Regions from separate parts of the Ruegeria sp. D4 genome, predicted to be linked through region 1. Evidence: riboswitches for the same ligand, from Rfam matches in the RefSeq annotation. Region 1 holds a riboswitch; each other region holds the start of a gene.
What was found. A riboswitch is a leader RNA that binds a small molecule or an ion and turns the genes downstream of it on or off. The one in region 1 is predicted to bind cobalamin.
Positions count from the first base shown of each region.

Region 2: linked by a shared signal. The riboswitch ahead of ACR0MI_RS16035 (DUF1636 domain-containing protein) and the one ahead of ACR0MI_RS08505 (hypothetical protein) in region 1 are both predicted to bind cobalamin.
Region 3: linked by a shared signal. The riboswitch ahead of ACR0MI_RS05370 (DUF4198 domain-containing protein) and the one ahead of ACR0MI_RS08505 (hypothetical protein) in region 1 are both predicted to bind cobalamin.

Region 1 covers NZ_JBQFPJ010000004.1:169,666-174,302, forward strand. Annotated here, with positions in the region: gene ACR0MI_RS08490 (YbaB/EbfC family nucleoid-associated protein) at 1-258, opposite strand, end outside; gene ACR0MI_RS08495 (DNA polymerase III subunit gamma/tau) at 354-2,114, opposite strand; gene ACR0MI_RS08500 (phosphatase domain-containing protein) at 2,285-2,788, shown strand; gene ACR0MI_RS08505 (hypothetical protein) at 2,790-3,197, opposite strand; cobalamin riboswitch at 3,285-3,505, opposite strand; gene ACR0MI_RS08510 (alpha/beta fold hydrolase) at 3,671-4,579, shown strand; RNA gene ffs (signal recognition particle sRNA small type) at 4,579-4,637, opposite strand, start outside.
Region 2 covers NZ_JBQFPJ010000012.1:77,925-82,561, forward strand. Annotated here, with positions in the region: gene ACR0MI_RS16020 (LysR family transcriptional regulator) at 1-888, opposite strand, end outside; gene ACR0MI_RS16025 (YybH family protein) at 1,133-1,639, shown strand; gene ACR0MI_RS16030 (hypothetical protein) at 1,811-2,146, opposite strand; cobalamin riboswitch at 2,632-2,839, shown strand; gene ACR0MI_RS16035 (DUF1636 domain-containing protein) at 2,934-3,314, shown strand; gene cobW (cobalamin biosynthesis protein CobW) at 3,311-4,366, shown strand; gene cobN (cobaltochelatase subunit CobN) at 4,370-4,637, shown strand, end outside.
Region 3 covers NZ_JBQFPJ010000002.1:286,016-290,652, reverse strand. Annotated here, with positions in the region: gene ACR0MI_RS05395 (AraC family transcriptional regulator) at 1-174, shown strand, start outside; gene ACR0MI_RS05390 (ABC transporter ATP-binding protein) at 220-876, opposite strand; gene cbiQ (cobalt ECF transporter T component CbiQ) at 873-1,655, opposite strand; gene ACR0MI_RS05380 (cobalt ABC transporter permease) at 1,655-2,236, opposite strand; gene cbiM (cobalt transporter CbiM) at 2,233-2,844, opposite strand; gene ACR0MI_RS05370 (DUF4198 domain-containing protein) at 2,851-3,636, opposite strand; cobalamin riboswitch at 3,766-3,965, opposite strand; gene ACR0MI_RS05365 (LacI family DNA-binding transcriptional regulator) at 4,323-4,637, shown strand, end outside.

The DNA of each region.
Region 1 (4,637 bases):
CTGCGCGTCCTTGATGGCGGCCAGGATCAGGTCCTCGACCACTTCCTTGTCGTCTCCGTTGAAGATCGACGGGTCGATGTCCAGACCCTTGAGTTCGCCCTTGGCAGTGGCGGTGGCCTTGACCAGACCGGCGCCGGATTCGCCGACAACCATGAGGTTGTTCAGTTCTTCCTGCATTTCGGTCATTTTGGTCTGCAGGTCCTGCGCGGATTTCATCATCTTGGCCATATCGCCCAGACCGCCTAAACCTTTGAGCATCGGGTTTCTCCTGTAAATCGATTTGACGCCTAAATACGAAGGGTGACTGCGTGACACAAGGGGCATGGGCATCCTCCTGTCTTCCAGGCAGATGTTCAGTCCTCTTCGAACGGGTCCCATTCGTCTTCGACCTCGGGCAGAGCCTCGGTTTCGACCTTGGCGGCGCGCTGTTCCGGGGTTTCGATCCGTTTGATGCGCGCCTTGGGAAATTGCATGAGTACCGCCTGAACCAGCGGGTGCTGCTCGGCCTGTGACCTTAGCGCGAGGTCGGCCGCATCGCGGATCTCGGCGATCGTGGCGGCTTCGCCATCTGCCACGATGGATACGGCCCACCGATTGCCTGTCCAGCGCTGCAGCGCCGTACCCAGCCGTTGGGCAAGGTCTGTCGGGGCATGATCGGTCGGCGTAAATTCGATCCGGCCCGGTGAGTAGGACATCAGCCGCACACCGTTTTCGACCTCGACCAGCAGCTTTACGTCCCGGTTTGTCCGGATCAGTTCGACCACATGTTCGAAGGTCGGATAGCGCGCCAGAGCAGTTTGGACGTCCTGTGCCAGGGCCGCAGTCGGCGCGCCGGCGGGACCGTGTGGAGCGGAAACGTAGGAAGACCTTGCCGATGCCTGAGGTTGTACCGGGGCGTGCGAGGGTACGGCCATGCCGCCACCGGGGCCTCCGTTCGGCGTGGGTGGAGGTGCGTCCTGCAAACGTTTGATCAGTTCTTCCGGGCTTGGCAGGTCGGCCACATGGGTCAGCCGAATGACGGCCATTTCCGCCGCCATCATGGCGTTTGGCGCGGCTGAGACCTCTTCGAGTGCTTTCAGCAGCATTTGCCACATGCGGGTCAGGACACGCATCGGCAGGGCTTCGGCCATTTGCTGTCCGCGTGCGCGTTCGTCGGGCGAAACGGTCGGGTCCTCGGCCGCGTCCGGCGTGATTTTGACCACGGACACCCAATGGGTGATTTCGGCCAGGTCGCGCAGCACGGCAAGCGGGTCGGCGCCCTCGGCGTACTGAGCGCTTAGCTCTGTCAGAGCTCCCGCCGCGTCGCCGCGCAGGATCATGTCCATCAGGTCCAGGACGCGGCCCCGGTCCGCCAGACCCAACATCGCCCGGACCTGATCGGCACTGGTTTCCCCGGCCCCGTGCGAGATCGCCTGATCCAGCAGCGAAGTTGCATCACGCGCTGAACCCTCGGCCGCTCTGGTGATCAGCGCCAGTGCGTCCTCTGCGATCTGGGCGCCCTCGGCGGCGGCGATCTTGTTCAGAAGACCGATCATGTCCTCGGGTTCGATCCTGCGCAGGTCGAAGCGTTGGCAGCGCGACAGGACCGTCACCGGAACCTTGCGGATTTCGGTGGTCGCGAAGATGAATTTCACATGCTCGGGCGGTTCCTCAAGCGTCTTGAGCAGCGCGTTGAACGCGCTGGTCGAGAGCATGTGAACCTCGTCGATGATATAGATCTTGTAGCGTGCGCTGGCGGCACGATAGCGGACGCTGTCTATGATCTCGCGGATGTCGTTCACGCCGGTGCGGCTGGCGGCGTCCATCTCCATCACGTCGACATGGCGGCCTTCCATGATCGCCACGCAATGTTCGCATTGGCCGCAGGGTTCGGTCGTCGGTTTGCCGTCGCCATCGGGGCCGATGCAGTTCATGCCCTTGGCGATGATCCGCGCCGTCGTCGTTTTGCCGGTGCCGCGGATGCCGGTCATGATGAAGGCCTGCGCGATCCGGTCTGTCTCGAACGCGTTTTTCAGGGTGCGCACCATGGCATCCTGACCAACCAGGTCGGCAAAGGTTTCCGGGCGGTATTTGCGGGCAAGAACCTGATAAGCGGGGCTTGGCGTGTCGGTCATTTCTGCTCTGTCGGATTCGTATCAGAAGTGCAGCGTAGAGTGCGCCGCCGCCTGCGTCCACAGCCGGTTCGCGAAATTCATTTGGGAATGCTTCGGGATGCGCGTAAAAATGAAGGCGAAAGCATTTTTGACCGGATTCTTGTGCGTAACGATTAAGGAGGGCGCGTTGCATGTCTCAGATGATTATTCATGCGCTGCAGGTCGGAGGAGGTACTCTGGCCCTGACATCAATGCCGGGGCGTGGGGGTAAATATGTCCAGGACCTGAATGCGATTTCCGACTGGAAGCCCGGTCTTGTCATTTCAATGACGACCGAAGTCGAGATGCTGCAGGACGGCGCGCGTGACTTCGGAACCGACATTCAGGCGCGCGCCTGCCGCTGGGTCCATCTGCCGGTCGAAGATTTCGGTGCACCCCCCGACGCCGTGACCGCGCGCTGGCCCGATGTAAGCGCGGCCGTCCGCCATGCCCTGTCAGGGGGCGGGCGCATTCTGGTGCATTGCCGGGGCGGCTGTGGCCGGTCCGGAATGGTGGTGTTGCGCCTGATGGTCGAATGCGGCGAGCAACCGGGTGCAGCCCTGAAACGGTTGAGGGCGGTGCGGCCCTGTGCGGTTGAAACAGATGCACAACTGGCATGGGCCACGCAATTGATTCCGGCCAGCGCGGACCCGTAGCTTAGGCCGACAAATGTCCGGTCTGGGCCGCCACTTGGCGACCTGCCAGGGCCGAAGCTTCAAGCATGGCGCAGGGCGGGTCCGACAGAATTGCGGACGGCAGCGCACGGAACTCTGCGCAGAACATCATGTCTGCATAATCCTCCAACCTGTCGCCCGGAGTTTCCTCATTCGTTCCGCAAAACACCCGGATTTTGTCTGGCCGCGCGTGGAACCGGGCCATGCACCCTTCGGGGCAATGGGCAAGCTCGCTGCTGCCTTCAACGGCGAATTGCGGGGTTGCGGCCGGGCCGGCGCTTGCCACGGCGCGCGTCAGAGCCCGCGCCATTTGCGCCAGTGCCGGACAGGGTTTGCCGGTGCGCTGGCACACAGTGGCAGAAAATTCGTGTGTCCTTGTCTTCCAGATCATAATGCGCCCTCCGCGCGCGGCGCGGGGCAAGGATCAGGTGTGACGGGGCTATGCCATCAGGACCTGCCCGGACACCCCGCCCGAGTTTCGGTTTCAGTATCGATGGCAGGTCTCCTGACTTGCGGGTCATCGCTTTGCCGACCTTCCCAGCCCTTCGGCCAGTGGTGTTTCGGCATTGCTCACCGCTTACAGTTGCGGGGGCAGTCTCGGCCTTGGTTCCTTCCGGCAATGCCAGACAGAACCGCACCGTGTTCCCTTTTCATCCCGGCCCCGGAAAGGGCGCGGAAACCATCGCCTCATCGCTAGCGGTTTCCGGGTCCCCGAGTCAAGCGCATAGCGCGGGCCGAGGCATTTGGTCCGATGCGTGGTCGGGAAAGCGGACGTTTGGTCATGTTTGCACCGGGTTGACTTGAGTGGGCGACTGGCCTGACAGATAGGTGAACTGAACTGTTCAGTTGAGAGCGGAGCATGAGATGTTGGACATACAGGAACGGGTCTTGACCGAAGACATACGATTTCCCGCCGGGACGGCGATGCTGTCGGGTCGCCTGTACCTGCCTGTTGCAGCGCCTGATATCGTAGTTGTTCTGAACAGCGCGACCGGCGTTCCCCAGGACTATTATCAGCATTTTGCCCGGTGGCTGGCGGAAGAGCAGGGCATTGCCTGCCTCACCTATGATTACCGCGATTTCGGAAAATCGTTATCGGGGCGCCTGAAGGATTCGCGTGTCACCATGTCCGATTGGGCGCTGGTCGATATTCCCGCGGCCCGGGCCGAGATGCGGCGGCGATTCCCAAGTGCGCGGCAGTGGACCATTGGTCATTCGCTGGGGGGTATGCTTGGGCCATTGCAATCGGATGTGGATCAGGTCGACCGGATGATTTGTGTGTGTTCAGGCCTGGTTACGTTGTCGGATCATCCGTGGCCCTACAGGGGGCTGGCCGGAATCTTCTGGTACGGTCATGCGCCTTTTGCAGTTCATATGCTGGGGTATCTGCCCGGCAAGGCCATTGGGTTTGGCTCGGACCTGCCGTCAAAGGTCTACTGGCAATGGCGAAAATGGTGCACCTCGCCGAACAGCTATTTGCCTGAAATTGGCCAAAGCCTGCCCGCAGCGACCTGGCCGCGGGCCGGTGGTCCGGTTGACCTGTTTGCGATTTCGGACGACCAGATGGTGCCTGAAAATGCGGTCTGGAGGCTGGCCGAGCTATACGGCCCGGACGCCAACCGTCATGTGCTTGAACCAAAGGATTTCGGGCTGAAATCCATTGGCCACATTGGTGTTTTTGCGCGCAAAAACAAAGCGGTCTGGCCGAGGCTGATCGAGTCTGCGGAGCAGCAAGTCCGTTCCGACCGGAAAGATGTGACGATTGCGGGATGAAGTGAGAGGTTGGACATCGACCCAAGCGGGGCTCGTTGTGGCTGCTTCCTTCCGGACC
Region 2 (4,637 bases), on a different contig from region 1:
AGAAAGTGGTGCGCACGTCAACTCAAGCCATTTCAGGAAAGCACCTACCTGATCGGAAATGCGCCCCTTTCGGTAGACCGCGAAGTAGCAGGCCACCCATTTCGGCGGCACGTCGATAGCTTCCAGTCTGCCTTTATCCAGGTACTTTTTGACGGTCACTAGAGGGCTTAGATGCAATCCGTAGCCTTGCAAGGCGGCGTCCAGCTCGAACTTCGATCCCCCCGGATCAACAAGCTGAAGGTCGTCGACGCGCAGGCCGAAGTCCCGGACGACACCTTCAAAGACTTGGGAACCGATGCTCTTGTCCTGTATCCACGGCACATCGGTCAGGTTTTTCGCACCCAACCTGACAAGCTCTGGTGTGCCGCATAATACGAACGGCGACTTTAGAAGCAGTTTCTGGGCCGCGCCGCTCCAAACATGGTTTGGCGGGCCTCCGCGTATCGCAATGTCAAAGGCTTCGAGATCGACGTCCCACGAATTTCCTTCCGCAGCGAAAGACACCTGGATGCCGGGGTGTTCCGCCCAGAAGCCGCCAAGTCGTGGCATGATGACCGCGTCGACAAATCGGACAGTCGTAGACACACTCACACCGCGAGCGGCCTCCTGAGCCGTCACATCATCAATGCCTTTTGCGATCTGCTCGAATGCGTCGTTGAGCGTGCTGGCCAGCGTCCGACCGGCCTCGGTCAAAGCAAGTCCACGTCCCTCTCGGCGCACAAGTGGAATCCCCAGATCAGCCTCAAGCTTTCGCACCTGTTGGGCAATTGCGGCAGTGGTTACGTTCAGTGAACGCGCCGCAGCAGAATAGCCGCCTAAACGGCCGGTCGCCTCAAACGCCCTGAGGGTCGAAAGCGGCGGCAACTTATGCCAGTCAATAAGGTTCATTCAGTAGAAATACTTAATGATTGCTATTTTTTCCTGCCTCGCAAGGTACACCAAACGTAACTATTGTCGAGAAATACACCCGATACGAGTTGAACAATCAGTGGTGTAGCTATCTGAAATTGCGATTGCCCTAAAAGCCTGTCGAATTGCGTTGCAATACGATCGTCCTGCAATGCGTTTTGCGTTGATAGGCGGGTTTGAACAACCGGCAAGGTCCAATCGCCGCAAATGCTTGGAGGCCGATATGACTATCAGGATAACCATTCTTTTTACTGGAATAGGGTTGGCTATCGCGACACCGGCGCTGCCCGACACCAGAGCCAACACTCCGCAAGCCGCACACGTAGCGTATCTTGCAGCGATCAACTCGAACAAACTGGATCAATTCCTTGAGACGGTCACTGATGACGTGGTCTTCATCGCACCCGGCGCGCCTGTTATGGAAGGCAAAGCCAAGGTCGGGCCTTGGGTGCGCGGGTATTTCGACGCCGTTCACACCCGTTGGAAAAAGCAATCAGTGGAGTTTGTTGTGGCGGCGAGCTGGGCGTTTGAGCGTTATGAGTTTACCGCCGCCGATGTTCCGCGTGAACCGGGCCCTGCCACTGTTTCCACCGGCCATGGCATCAATATCTACCATCTCGAAGATGACGGAACATGGCGCGTGGCGCGGGATATCTGGTCCAACGCGAATACCTTCAGCGCCGGCAGATCAATCGCGCCCGCGTGTTCGGGGCGTGCCGAACCTTGCTGATCAAAAGATTTGATTGGTTGGCACGCCGCCCAGATGGCTTGGACACATACTGGATCGGCCGCTTTTAACCGGGTTCCGTCCACGGCCAACTACATTGGCCTCAGGACGGAACCAGGCAAGTACTTTTCTCGGCAACCGAAAGGCCCAACCCGCAGACCGGGCATTAGCGAATTACTGGGCCACAACTTCCTTGCAGCTGCCTTTGCCCCATCCGGATTTGCTGCCCGAAGCCGAATAGTCAAACGTGCCAGTCTTGAGATTCACGTTGTAATTCAGGGTAAAGCCGTCACCGATATACAGGTAAGTCAGGGTGTCGAGGCCGGGATACACCTCAGCCTTATTGTCGATATCACCAATGGTAATATGCCCTTTGTTCTGGCCCTCGTATTTGACCAGCGTGGCCGCCATTTCCGGGTATTTTGCATCCGCCGCTTCACACTCGAACACCCGGTCTTCCGCAACTGCAGCGACGGGTAAGTACACAAGAAAGGCTGCTAACTTTTTCATTTTTTGTTTCCTGGCAAATTCTGTTCGCCGACGCCCGCTAAGGGCAGTTTGAGGCATAATTTTGCAAGAAATCTGGCTACTCTGAGCACGGCAAGACGGCCATCAGATTTGATCTCGAAGCGGTCGTTTTTGCCGGGTCTTGCGCGAATACTGAAATGGAGTATCCCGAGCCGGTCGGAATAGCGGTTACTTAATCAACGAAACCCCAATCCCTCAGTTTAGCGATGCCCGAAATGACAGGCGGTTGGTCGCCGCAACGTCCACACGCGGCCTGCCCCAGTGGTTCTGAAGCCGAATCCGCCCCGCCCGTCCGGTTCCCGCCGACCCCTTCCAAAATCAGCGAACATCACACGGAACACCTCAATCACGCAGGTTTTCGGGCGCCGTGAACGCCCGGCGATGCCGCTGAGTGACCACCTCAGGTCGCTTTTTCCTTCCGGCGGCGAAACCGCGCATCCTGAAGCTTGACAAGTCCCCCGCCTGTGCCGCATGTCCGACCCGTTGGTGTCCATCCCTGGATGGATGAAAAGGGAATGCGTCAGCGGTTTTTCCGTCAAACGCAGCCGCCCCCGCGACCGTGACCGGAGAGGGTGCCCATAGCCACTGGCCGAAAGGCCGGGAAGGCGGGACATCTGCCAGAGCAAGTCTCTGACATCCGCAAGCCGGGAGACCTGCCAGCACCCGAAGAAGAAACCGGGCGGGGTGTTCCGGTGTCGGGTCCATGTGCAGACGCGTGGCCCGCATGAAACCCCGTCCCCCGCGAAGAGGATTTGGGGGGATGAGAGACATGACCGAGACCGCACCAGTCGAGTTGCTGGTCTGTACCACGTGCCGCCGTGGACTGCCCGTCGAGGATGATGAAAAACGCCCCGGCACATTGCTGCACAAAGCGCTGCAACAGGCCGACCTGCCCGAAGGCATCACGCTGAAACCCGTCGAATGCCTGTCGAACTGCGATCAGGGCTGCTCGATCGTGCTGCGCGGTGGACCGGGTCGCTGGACCTTTGTCTATGAGAACCTGAACGAAGCCGAACACGTTGACGCCATTGTCGACGGTGCGACCAAATATCTGGCGACCGAGGACGGCTTGGTCAAATGGCGTGAGCGCCCCGAACATTTCCGCAAAAACTGCGCCTCCCGCATTCCCCCGATTGGAGCCCTGAAATGAGCACTCTTGAGAAATTACCCGTCACTGTGATCACCGGCTTTCTGGGCTCGGGGAAGACAACGCTGGTCAAGCACCTGATGCAGAACCCGCAGGGCAAACGTCTGGCGGTCGTGGTCAATGAATTCGGCGACGTGGGCGTCGATGGCGATATTCTGAAATCCTGCGCCATTCCCGATTGTCCGGCAGAGAACATCATGGAACTGGCAAACGGCTGCATCTGCTGCACCGTGGCCGATGATTTCATTCCGACCATCGAAGCGCTGATGGCGCTGGACCCGCGCCCCGATCACATTCTGATCGAAACCTCCGGCCTCGCCCTGCCCAAGCCGCTGCTGAAAGCCTTTGACTGGCCCGATATCCGCTCGAAAATCACTGTGGATGGCGTGATCGCTCTGGCCGATGCCGAGGCGGTCGCGGCAGGTCGCTTCGCTCCGAATGTCGAGGCGGTGGATGCCCAGCGCCTGGCCGATGACTCGATCGACCACGAAACGCCTCTTTCCGAGGTGTTCGAGGATCAGATATCCTGCGCCGATATCATCCTGCTGACCAAGCCCGATCTGGCCGGGCCAGAGTGTGTTGCCAAAGCCAAAGAGATCATCGCAGCCGAGGCCCCGCGCCCGCTGCCCGTCGTAGAGGTTGCCGAAGGCGTCGTAGACGTCCGCGTCGTGCTCGGTCTGGAAGCCGCAGCCGAGGATGACATGGACGCGCGTCCGTCGCATCACGACGGTCACCACGACCACGAACATGACGATTTCGAAAGCATCATCGTCGAACTGCCGGAGCAAAGTGACCCACTCGATCTGGTTGCCAAGATCGAACGTCTGGCCAGGGAACTGAACATCCTGCGCGTCAAGGGGTATGCGGCAGTTGCCGGCAAACCGATGCGTCTGCTGGTTCAGGCTGTCGGTGCCCGGGTGCGTCATCAGTACGACCGCCCCTGGGAACCCGGCGAGGAGCGCCGCTCGCGTCTTGTGGTCATTGCCGAGCACGACGACATCAAAGAGGCCGAAATCCGGGATATCCTCGTGGGTGTGACCGAGGCCGCCGAGTAAGCCATGCACGTCGTCTTCCGCGAAAGCCACGGGCTTGAAGAAAACGAGCCCCCGACCGATCTGGGCCAGAGCCCGGCGGATCTGGTGATGTTGTCCTTTTCGGACAGCGATCTCGGTGCTTTCGCGGCAGGCTGGCATCGCGGCGGTGGGCCGGAAGGGCGAATGCCGACGATGCGGTTGGCCAATCTGACGGCGCTGAAACACCCTCTGTCCGTTGACACATATGTGGAACAAACGCTTGACGGCGCAAAAGGTATCCTGATCCGCCTGA
Region 3 (4,637 bases), on a different contig from region 1:
AAGGATGCACTGCGCCGCGACATTGCCATCCGCGCGCTTCAGCAAAGTACGCTCAGTATTGAACAGATCGCCTTTGACACCGGGTTTTCGGCTCCGGCGAATTTTCACCGCGCCTTTCGAAAGTGGACCAGCCGGACCCCCGGGTCATACCGCTTGCACGCGCAGGCTTCCTGACGACGGCGCTCTGTCGCGGACATTCGCATAGCTCGTGCGAACAGGTCATTCACTTGGGCTGACAATCCGCCCGTTTCGCAGTTCCAGCGTGTCTGGTGCCAATGCCGCGCGAAACGATGGTGCGTGGCTTACCAGCAGTATAGCCTGCGGCAGACTTCGCAGAATTTCCAGAAGTCGCGCTTCATTTTTGGCGTCAAGCGCATTGGTAGGCTCATCCAAAAGCAGCGCCTCCGGCTCCATCGCCAAAACGGTTGCAAGGGTCACAAGCCGCTTCTCTCCACCAGAGAGCTTGTGCGTAATGCGATCACGCAGACTTAACAGATCCAGATCGGAAAGCACCCTGTCGACGATGGCCAGCGCCTCGGACTTGCTGCGCCCGAGGTTGAGAGGACCAAATGCGATGTCTTCCGCCACTGTCGGACAAAACAGCTGATCATCAGGATCCTGAAAAACCAGCCCGACCTGGCGGCGGACTTCGTGAAAATCCGCCTCGACGCGCCTTTCCTTTCCCAGGACGGTCACGCGCCCGGCGCTTGGTGTTTGCAGGCCAAGGGCAATACGAAACAGGGTAGATTTTCCCGCGCCATTCGGGCCCGCAATCGAGAGGCGCTGCCCCGGTTCAAGCTGCAGCGAAGCGCCGTCCAGCACTGGTGGCTGGCCAGGGTACGCAAAACAAATGTCTTCAAGCTTGAGGATCGTCATAGATAATCCAGGAACAGCAGGCCAAGGCAAACGGTGCACAGCATCGCGGCGAACATGTGATCGCGTCGTGTCATGTTAAAGTCCTGCAGCAACAAAAGACGCCCGGAAAAGCCCCGGCATTTCATCGCCGCCAGAATCCGCTCGGACCGTTCGATCGCGCGCACCAGCATCATGCCGACCAGATACCCGAAGCTTCGGTAGGTGTGCCAGTTTGTGCCGGGGCGAAATCCGCGGATCTTCATCGCAGCGCGCAGGCCCAGGTATTCTTCCCGCAACACCTCGATGTAGCGGATGGTGAACATCAAAAGGTGCACTAGCACCTCGGGGCAGCGCAGCTTGTGCAAAGCGTGTCCCAGCGTCACGGGCTCCATCGTTCCGACCAGAACCATCAGCGCAAGGATGACCGCGTTGGCCGTCAGTGCAATCTCGACAGCTTTCCAAAGGCCCTGCCAACTGGCCGGAAAGCCAAAAACCGTGAACATCGCGTCGCCGGGCATTGAGAATGGCAGCAGCACCAGCATGAAGATGATGAAGCTGTCCATCATGGCCATACGCTTGAGGGTCCGACCGACTGGCAAGCGTGACATCACCAGTAACCCAAGCGAGACGGACAAAGCGCCGATCAGCGCCGGAATGCTGTTGAGGGCAACCGTGACGATGGCAAAGATGCAGGCCAGCACGATGCGCATACGGGGATCGTAGTCTCCGATCATCCCGAAATGGGCGGCTTTGCCTGCCTCGGCCAGTGTTTTGGCCTGTGGTTCCAGCGCATGTGCCATCAGGTGGCCATCTTTTTACGCGCGGCCAGGTAAAAGCCGATGCCGAACAGACCAATGATATAGCCAATACCACCCAAGATGTTCTGCAGATCATTGTGCTCGCGGTAGGCGGCGATCTCGCGCCGCAGTGGGCGGGTTTCGTCGCGCACCGCTTTGGCGATGGCGGCGCGTTCCTCATCCGAGAGCGAAGCCACAGTCACCGCTGCCGCGCCATTCGCAGATGCGACCGGCGTGGCTGTTTCAAAAAGCTCGGCTTCGACCCCCATGATTTCGGCCACTTCGTCGGCCGGCATGGCAACTTCGGCGACGTGCCCTGCACCCAGATCTGCCTTGAATGTATGAGCCACAGCTCTGGTCGGGCTGTAGAGAAAGAAACCGTCCGTATCGGTTACTGTGCGACCCAGTTCAGAGCCATCGGGGCCATAGACGATGACTTCCTGGTCTGCGGCCATATCGCCATTGGAAAACCCCAGCTCGCCTTCGATTGCGTCGCCTGCCGGAAATACGCCTGCAATAACCTTGTGCGCAAGAGCCGGGAGCGGGGCGAGAGCAAGCGTACAAACAAGGATCAACTGTTTCATGTGGACGCAACCTTTACAAAAAGTTCCGGTTTGACCTTGCGGGCCAGAAGAACGGCAAAACCTGTCAGCACGGCCTCGATAGCCATGACGGGAATGTGGGCGAAAAAGACAAGCTTGGCAGCGGGCAGGAACTCATCGCCGGACAGCGCCAGCGAGACCGCGACAAAAGCCGTCGTGGCCGCGATCGAAAACGCGCCGCCGATGCCGCCCCAGATCGCCCCATGAACAGGTGAGCCACGTGCGATCAGGCGACCAAAGATCATCCAGGTCAACACCGCCGGAAGAGCGATATTCACCGTGTTGATCCCCAGCACGGTCAATCCGCCGAAACCAAAGAACACGGCCTGCAGCAGCAAGCCGACAAAAAGGGCCGGAAAGGCGGCCCAGCCGAGCAGAAGCCCGGCCAGACCGTTCAGAATCAAATGCACAGACGACGGGCCAATCGGCACATGGATCAGCGAGGCGACAAAAAAGCTGGCCGACAACACGCCCGCCGTGGGAATGCGATCCAGATCCAGCGATTTCAGGCCCAATGCGATCCCGCCAGCCGCGGCGACCGCACCGCCGATCACGACAGGGTTGGAAAGGGCTCCGTCGACGATGTGCATTCAGGCTTACTCCAGATCCCAGGCGCGGATCCAGATGACCGCATCCTGGCTCAGCTCTTTGCCTTCATGCTCGGTTTCCGGACCCACGCCCAAAGCGGCGAAGCCCCAGTACCCGGCTTTTGGCACACCAAAGTTGAAATATCCGTTGTCATCCGAAATCGCGACCAACGCGCCGCCCGGCAATGGGGACACGGTGGCGCCCTTCGCGCCGGTGCCGGTCATGTCCGGTGCTGCGGCGATGTACTCGATTTCGATTTCTGCGCCGGCGACGGGCTGTCCCTCGCTCAAAACGCGACCGGTAAAGGTTGACCCGGCGATGATGTTGTAAGGCTTGTTCAGCGGCAGAATCTCGGTGGCCAGCCCCTGCGGCTGATCCCAGTCGGTCGGCAGTTCGTTTCGGTTGAGGTAAGCCTTGGTGATCTGCTGGATATAGATATCCTCGGATTCTTCGTAGTAAGGCGCAGGAACTGTAACCACCACATAGTCACCCGAGCGTTTCACCGGCACTGAACCCAGGAACGCTTTGGCAATGTTGTCCGGTCCTTCAAAAGTGGTTTCTTCCAGCGTATCCATCAGATCGGTTTTTTCACCGTTGTGGATTACAAAGAATTCTTCCGGTTTTTCCAAGGTCATCACGTGACCAGCTTCAAACGGGTGCCAGAAAACCAGTTTGACCGGAACGTCACCGGGGCGTTCGATCATCGTGTCGTCGGTATATTCCAGCAGGAAATGGGCCTGCGCCAATGCAGGCATCGCCAAAACAGCCGTGGCAGCCACCAGCAGTTTTTTCACAAATCGAGTCCTTCTCACGTCGCGCCTTCCCCGGCGCAAATTTACTTTGACGATGGGGAACGCGAAGCCATCTGCCTTGTCGGGCAAACAGATCCGGCGCACACCCCGTCGCCGATGATGAACGCCCCTTCCAAGGGCGCATGTTCGGCAGGTCTCCTGACTTGCGGGTCAAAGCGCTAAACTAACCTTCCCGGGATACCCCAGTGGCATTATCAGCCGCGCTCGCCGCCTACAGTTGCGGGGGCAGTTGCAGAGTTGGCGAAATGTGCCGCACTGCATTCCCTATTGCTTCCGAGGATGTCCCCGGAACCGAACATGGCGCGTTCATGCCAGAATATGTAAGATACGGTCAACAATTGATTGCGGCGTTGCATGGGCCATTTGCGAAATCAGGAATTGCATGCCCGCGCTTGCTACGCGGTTTGGTATGCGCCACCGCGAGTGTGTGTATTTTCCTAGATATCTTTCCGCGGTCAATAGTCGTCGGTTCAGTTCGCGGACTTGAGATTTTGGGCCTGAAACTGCGGGCGTTGACTCGCGTGTAAAATTGAACTCGCCGCAAATATGTAGGGTCGCTCCGATGCACAAAAGGTCCGACCCGTCCAGCGTCCGACGCAGAAGCAGAGTTGTTGTATTTGTCGCCGTGTTCACGCTACCATCGGGCAAAACAACAGTGCAGGTGCCTCGTGACCACAGAAACAAAACGCCCGCTTACCCTTCGCGATGTCTCGGAAGCGTCGGGGGTATCCGAAATGACGGTCAGCAGGGTCCTGCGCAATCGGGGTGATGTATCGGATGCGACCCGAACACGGGTTCTGGCCGCCGCAAAAGAGCTGGGTTACGTGCCCAACAAAATTGCGGGTGCGCTGGCATCCAGCCGGGTCAATCTGGTCGCTGTCATCATCCCGTCACTGTCCAACATGGTCTTCCCCGAGGTCCTGACCGGCATCAATCAGGTGCTGGAAGACACCGAATTGCAGCCAGTGGTCGGCGTGACCGAT